Regions from separate parts of the Promicromonospora vindobonensis genome, predicted to be linked through region 2. Evidence: predicted binding sites of a transcription regulator. Region 2 holds the regulator's gene; the other holds the start of a gene.
What was found. Region 2 encodes HrcA, which represses chaperone genes, less so after heat shock. Its sites were predicted from a motif close to TTNGCACTCGNNNNNNNCGAGTGCNAA; they were not measured.

Region 1: a site for HrcA is predicted at 1,378-1,404, ahead of groES (co-chaperone GroES). Genes of this name have one in related genera too.

Annotation. Positions count from the first base shown of each region.
Region 1 is NZ_JBHUOG010000002.1:3,171,436-3,174,834, forward strand. It holds gene ACFS27_RS27335 (MerR family transcriptional regulator) at 1-238, opposite strand, end outside; gene ACFS27_RS27340 (WhiB family transcriptional regulator) at 430-717, shown strand; gene groES (co-chaperone GroES) at 900-1,196, opposite strand; gene ACFS27_RS27350 (class I SAM-dependent methyltransferase) at 1,531-2,799, shown strand; gene ACFS27_RS27355 (glutamate--cysteine ligase) at 2,796-3,399, shown strand, end outside.
Region 2 is NZ_JBHUOG010000001.1:803,647-807,045, forward strand. It holds gene dnaJ (molecular chaperone DnaJ) at 1-879, opposite strand, end outside; gene hrcA (heat-inducible transcriptional repressor HrcA) at 920-1,939, opposite strand; gene ACFS27_RS03855 (hypothetical protein) at 2,290-2,481, shown strand; gene ACFS27_RS03860 (helix-turn-helix transcriptional regulator) at 2,570-3,399, shown strand, end outside.

The DNA.
Region 1 (3,399 bases), on a different contig from region 2:
CCGGTGCAACGCCCTCGAGCGTCAGCCGGCGCATCACGAGGAGCCGGGCGACGTCGTCCGGTGTGTAGCGGCGGTGCGACCCGGCGGTGCGGCCAGAGGGGCCCAGCCCGTACCGGCGGTCCCACGTACGCAGGGTGGCTGGCGCAACCCCGAGGCGTCTGGCAACTGCGGCGACGGCCAGTCCGGGGCTGGATGAACGTGACCCGCCCGAGCTCTGGGCAGGCCGCGAAGAAGTCATGGACTCGATTCTGCCGACCTGGACCTCTCAGCGCCACTGCGAAACCCGGCGTGCCGCCGATCTCGGTGGAATCTGGTCCAGATCGATACAAAACCGGTCAGGCCTGGCGCGCTTGCGGCTGACCCGATTCTGCTCACTAGTGGAAAAATTGCCCCTTGAACAACTTCTGCACAACTTGTAGGTTGTTCGGCATGACGGAGATCTCGAGGCTTCCCGGTCCGGTAATGGAATTGTGGGAATGGCAGTACCAGGGTTCGTGCCGTGACGCGGACGACACCCTGTTCTTCCACCCCGAGGGCGAGCGCGGGTCGACACGCCGCAGGCGTGCCGAGGCCGCCAAGGCGATCTGCCGCTCCTGCCCCGTGATGATGCAGTGCCGCGAGCAGTCGCTCCGCGTGCGCGAGCCGTACGGCGTGTGGGGCGGGCTCAGCGAGGACGAGCGCTCGGCCATCCTCGCCGGCAAGTCCGTCTCTGCCTGAACCACTTTCCGCCTGAACCACTTTTCTTCGCGCGAAGCTGGTCGCTCCGCCCGGTCTGCAACAACGCCGCTGCGGACCGCCGGCCTGGACGACCGACTTCGACGGGCACGACATTCGACGGGCACGACAAGAGCCCCGCACCATCCGGTGCGGGGCTCTCGTCTACCTGGCGTGGGCTGGAGTCAGCTCACGACCACGGCGAGGACGTCGCGCGCGGAGAGCACCAGGTACTCCTCACCCGCGTACTTGACCTCGGTGCCGCCGTACTTGGAGTAGATCACCTTGTCACCGACAGCGACGTCCAGCGGCACACGGTTGCCGTTGTCGTCGATGCGGCCCTGGCCAACGGCCAGAACCTCGCCCTCCTGGGGCTTCTCCTTGGCGGTGTCCGGGATGACCAGGCCGGAAGCGGTCGTGGTCTCGGCTTCGAGAGCCTTGACGACGATCCGGTCCTCGAGCGGCTTGATGGGGACCGACACGTCGGACCTCCTCTTTCGTGAGCGGATCGAGAGATCAGCTGCGTGATGGACGTAAGTGGCTCGAACGTTCGACCGTCCGCCGTCGTCGCGGGTGCCGGCGGGCACGAACGTCTGGGTTCTCCCCCGCGGGCCCGTGGAACGGGGTCCCGCGGCGGTGAACACCCCCAAATCTAGGTCGGCGCTAGCACTCGGTCAAGGCGAGTGCCAATCGGGTGGACCTGCTCACACCTCACGGGACCGACGCGCCGCCGCCACACCGGAAACACGCCATCCCGACGAAAAGGTTCCGTCGAGCCGCTCGTCACCACCAGGCCAAACGTGGAAAGATCTTCCCATGGATGCGGCGATTCTGAGCAAACTGCTCAGCCCCGACGGCTGGGCCCTGCTTGGTGCCCTTCCGCCCTACGACGAGCGACACGCCATGAAGACCGTGACGACGCTCCGCGACAAGGGCATAGCACCGGACCTCGCGGCCGCCGTGGTGACCCAGTCGAGGCTGCGCGCAAGGGCGCGGGCCAAGTTCGGCGACTTCGCGGACGGCATGCTCTTCACCGCCGACGGGCTGGAGCAGGCCACCCGGCTCCTCGTCGCTGCGCTGCACGCCCGGCGCTACCTCGACGCCGGCGTCACGATGCTCGCCGACCTGACCTGCGGCATCGGCGCCGACTCGCTCGCCTTCGCCGGGACCGGCCTCCGGGTCGTCGCGACCGACCTGGACGAGTGCACCGCCGCCATCGCGCAGTGGAACCTGCGCCACTTCCCCGAGGCAGACGTGCGGCATGCCGACGGCCTTTCCCTCGATCTGCGCGCGGAGGGCGTCGAGGGCGTCTACGCCGACCCGGCACGCCGCGTGGGTGGCGGCTCGGGCGGGCGGAGCCGTCGGGTGTTCGACCCGCGCGCCTACGAACCTCCGCTCGACTCCGTCTGGGCGCTGCGCGAGACGGTGGCCGCCGTCGGCATCAAGGTCGGCCCGGGCATCCCGCACGACGGGCTGCCCGACGACGCGGAGACGCAGTGGGTCTCCGTCAACGGCGACGTGGTCGAGGCCGGGATCTGGTTCGGACCGCTCGCGCCCGACGGTCCCGGCCGCTCGGCGCTCGTGCTGCGCACGTTCACCGACGACGGCGGGAAGGACCACACCCTCAGCCGCACGGTGCGGGGCTCCGACGTCGTGCCGGACGTCGGGGCCGTCGGCCAGTACCTCTACGAACCCGACGGGGCGGTCATCCGCGCCGGCCTCGTCGGCCAGGCAGCCGCCGAGCTGGGCGGGCGCCTCGTCGACCCGACCATCGCGTACGTCACCACGGACAGCCCTGCCGACCTGCCTCCGGCGCGCCCCACCGACTCGGCCGGGGCGCAGGCCCCCGTCGCCACCGGCTACCGGGTGCTCGACACGATGCCGTTCGGCCTGAAGCGACTCAAGTCATACCTGCGGACGCGGAACGTAGGACGCATCACGATCAAGAAGCGGGGCACCGCGGTGGTGCCTGAGCAACTTCGCAAGCAGCTCGTGCTCACCGGGACCGAGGAGGCGACGATCGTGCTCACACGCGTGGCAGGCAACCAACAGATACTGCTCGTCGAACCACTAGGACCCGTATGAGCTCGCCGGTCCGGCTCGGCTTCGGCGAGTCCCCTCGCTCCACCGTGGGCCTCGAGTGGGAGATCGGGCTGGTCGACTCCGACACCGCCGAACTCTCCCAGGCCGGGCCAGCCGTGCTCGACGCGCTCGCGCGCGACGTCGGCCAGCCCCGGCACACCTCGACGAGCTACGCCCCGCACGTGACCGGCGAGTTCATGAAGAACACGATCGAGCTGGTCACCGGCGTCTGCGGCACCGTCGCCGACGCGGGGACGGACCTGACCCACCTCCTCGACCGCGTCCGGACGGCGACCGACCGGCTGGGCCTCGACCTCATGGGCGGCGGGACGCACCCGCTCGCGCGGGCCGCGGACCAGCAGGTCGGCGACAAGGAGCGCTACAGCCGCATCATGGAGCGCACGGGGATCTGGGGGGCGCAGCTGATCATCTGGGGGCTGCACGTCCACGTCGGGGTCGAGCACCGTGACAAGGCGCTCCCGCTGATGCGTGCGATGCTCACCTACTTTCCGCACCTGCAGGCCCTGTCGGCCGGGTCGCCGTACTGGGCGGGCGAGCCCACCGGGTACGCGTCCAACCGGTCGATGCTGTTCCAGCAGATCC
Region 2 (3,399 bases):
GGGGCGCAGGTCGATCTCCTGGAGGCCGTCCAGCGTGTCGAGCTCGAGCACGGTGCCGAGCGCTGCCGCCGTCATCGGCACCTGGAGGGTGCAGTGCAGCTCGTCGCCGCGCCGCACGAACGTGTCGTGCGCGCGCTCCCGGATCTCGACGTACAGGTCGCCGGCGGGGCCGCCGCCCGGGCCCACCTCGCCCTGCGCGGAGAGCTTGATGCGCGTCCCCGTGTCGACACCGGCCGGCACGTTCACCGAGACGGTCCGGCGCGAGCGCACCCGGCCCTCGCCGGAGCAGTCGGTGCAGGGCTCGGGGATCACGGTGCCGAAGCCGCCGCAGGCGGAGCACGGCTGGTTCGTCATGACCTGGCCGAGGAACGAGCGGGCCACCCGCTGCACTGAGCCACGGCCGTGGCAGACGTCGCAGGTGCGCGCCGAGGTACCCGGCCGCGCGCCGTCGCCGCCACAGGTGTTGCACGCCACCGCCGTGTCGACCTGGATCTCACGCTTCGCGCCGAAGACCGCCTCGGCCAGCTCGAGGTCGAGGCGCACGAGCGCGTCGTTGCCGCGCCGGGCGCGGGGCACCGGCCCGGCAGGCTGCCCGCCGCCGAAGAAGGTCTCGAAGATGTCCTGGAAACCGAACCCGGCCCCGAACCCGCCGCCCGCACCGCCGCCCGGCGAGGTGGGGTCGACCCCCATGTCGTACTGCTGGCGCTTGTCGGCGTTGGACAGCACCTCATAGGCGCGCGCCACGTCCTTGAACCGGTCCTCGCCTACGTCTCCTGCCACGTCGGGGTGCAGCTCGCGGGCCAGCTTGCGGTATGCCTTCTTGATCTGCTCGGGCGAGGCGTCGCGCGGAACACCGAGAATCTCGTAGTAGTCGGTCACAGGTCTCTCTTTGTGGGGAGGTTTGTGGAAGGTGGGGAGGTCAGCTGGGCAGCACTCGGGACAGGTAGCGCGCCACGGCGCGTACCGCTGCGATGGTGCCCGGATAATCCATCCGGGTGGGGCCGATCGAGCTCAGGATCGCGACGGTGTCGCCGTCGGACGACCCGTAGCCGGACGTGACCACCGAGGTCTCCGACAGGCCCGCCAACCGGTTCTCGTGGCCGATGCTCACGGCCACCCCGGCGTCGTCGGTCATGTCGGTGAGGAGACCGAGCAGGACCACCTGCTCCTCGAGCGCCTCGAGCACGGGACGCAGGCCCTGTTCGAACCGCATGCTCGACCGGGCCAGGTTGGCCTGACCGGTCAGCACTATGCGTTCCTCGCTCTCCTCGCCGAGCGCGGCCGTCACGACCTCGGCCACGGCCGTGGCCAGCGCCCGGTGCTCGTCCGGCATCGCCTCGGTGACCCGCTCGAAAGCGGTGCCGATCTCGGTGAGCCGGTGGCCGGCGGCCGCGGCGTTGAACCGCGCGCGCAGCTCGCCGAGCGTCCCGTCGTCCATCCCGACCGGCACGTCGAGGAAGCGCTGCTCCACCCGCCCCGTGTCCGTGATGACGACGACGAGGAGCCGCCCCTCCGCTGTGGGCACCAGCTCGAGGTGCCGCAGCCCGGAACGGCGCAGCGACGGATACTGCACGACGGCGACCTGCCCGGTCAGCTGTGCGATGAGCCGCCCGGCCCGTGCGACGACGTCGTCCAGGTCGACGGCCTCGGACAGGAATGTCTCGATGGCACGCTTCTGGGGCACGGTCAACGGCCGCACCTCGGCGAGCTGGTCCACGAACAGGCGGTAGCCCTTGTCCGTGGGGATGCGACCGGCCGAGGTGTGCGGCTGGGCGATGAGCCCGGCCTCCTCGAGCGCCGCCATGTCGTTGCGCACGGTGGCCGGAGAGACACCGAGCCGGTGGCGTTCCGTGAGTATGCGGGATCCGACGGGCTCCCGTGTCCGGACATAGTCCTCCACGATCGCTCGCAAGACATCGAGCCTGCGTTCCTCGCTCACCGCGCTCACCTCCGTCCCAGGTAGAACGTCCGGGACGTACGCCCGGGTTCCGGCCCGCTCTCCAGCACTCTCGCCAACCGAGTGCCAATCCTACGCGGCACAGGCCAGGGGCCAAGTCCCCGACCCGCCAACGGACTGCAAGGTCTGCGTCAGATGCGCAGGTCACCCGCCTGACCGGCCCTGCTGAACCGTTCGCGCGGGGCGTATAGGGCGATGACTTAGCCGCGCCCGGCCGGCCCGGCACAACCGGCCCGCAAGTTGCGGCGACCGACCGATCCGGAAGGGCTACCTCAGCGACGAACCTGGAATCACCGCCGGCGAGGGACCGGCTCCGACCAGGAGGAACCACCATGTTCGGCTTTTCCGACTACGCCGAGTACCGCAGGAACGAGCAGGAGATCGACCGCCGGGCAGAGCAGACGCGCGTGGCACGCGAGCACGCCGCCCGTCAGCAGGCGGCCGCACAGCGCTCCGCCGAGCACACCGCCCGGCGGAGCGCCAGGGCCACGGACACCGACCAGGCCCGCCCGCGCGTCGCCTGACGCACCGGCGCCCACCCGTGCAGGACGACCATGACCAGCAGCGATGACCAGCGGACCGCCGAGAGGACCGGCATGGGACGATGACCCCATGCCGGTTCCGCGCGCCCGCCTGGTGGGTAGAGCCCGTGAGCTCAGCGAGCTCGAGGCCGCACTCGACGACGTCCGCTCGCGGGCCAACCGCACCATCGTGATCGCAGGCGAGGCCGGGATCGGCAAGACCCGCCTCCTCGACGAGCTCACCTCGCGCGCCGACGGCGTCACGGTCCTCTCCGGTCAGTGCGCCGACTCCGGCTCCGGACCCGTCCCCTACGCCGCCCTCGCCGGCCTGCTGCACGGGATCGTGCGGGCGATCGGACCCGAGGCCGCCGTCGCGGCAGCCGGACCAGCCGCGGACGCGCTGTCCGCCGTCGCACCCCAGCTCGTCACACCGGCACGGGGCGCGGGGACCGACCGTATCCCCGAGGTCTTCGCCGACCTGCTCACCACGTTCGCCGCCGAACGACCGGTCGCCGTGATCATGGAGGACCTCCACTGGGCCGACGACATCACCCGCGCCGTCGCCCTCCGCCTCGCCCGCACCGCGCCCCCTGGCCTCCTCCTGCTGCTCACCTACCGCAGCGACGACGTCGGCCGCGCGCACCCCCTGCGCGTCGTCATGGCAGAGCTCGACCGGGCCCGGCTCACGACCCGCCTCGACCTGGGCCGGCTGGGCGAGCAAGAGGTCCGGGAGATGGCGCAGGACCTGCTCGGCGCCTCCCCCGACCTCGACGGCCGGCACGACGCGGGGCTCGACCGGGAGGCGCTCGCCGACCTGACCGACCGCAGCGAGGGTGTCCCGTTCTACATCGAGGAGCTCGTCGGCTTTCTCGGGACGGACCTGCCCGGCACGCTGCGCGACATCCTCCTGCTGCGCTACTG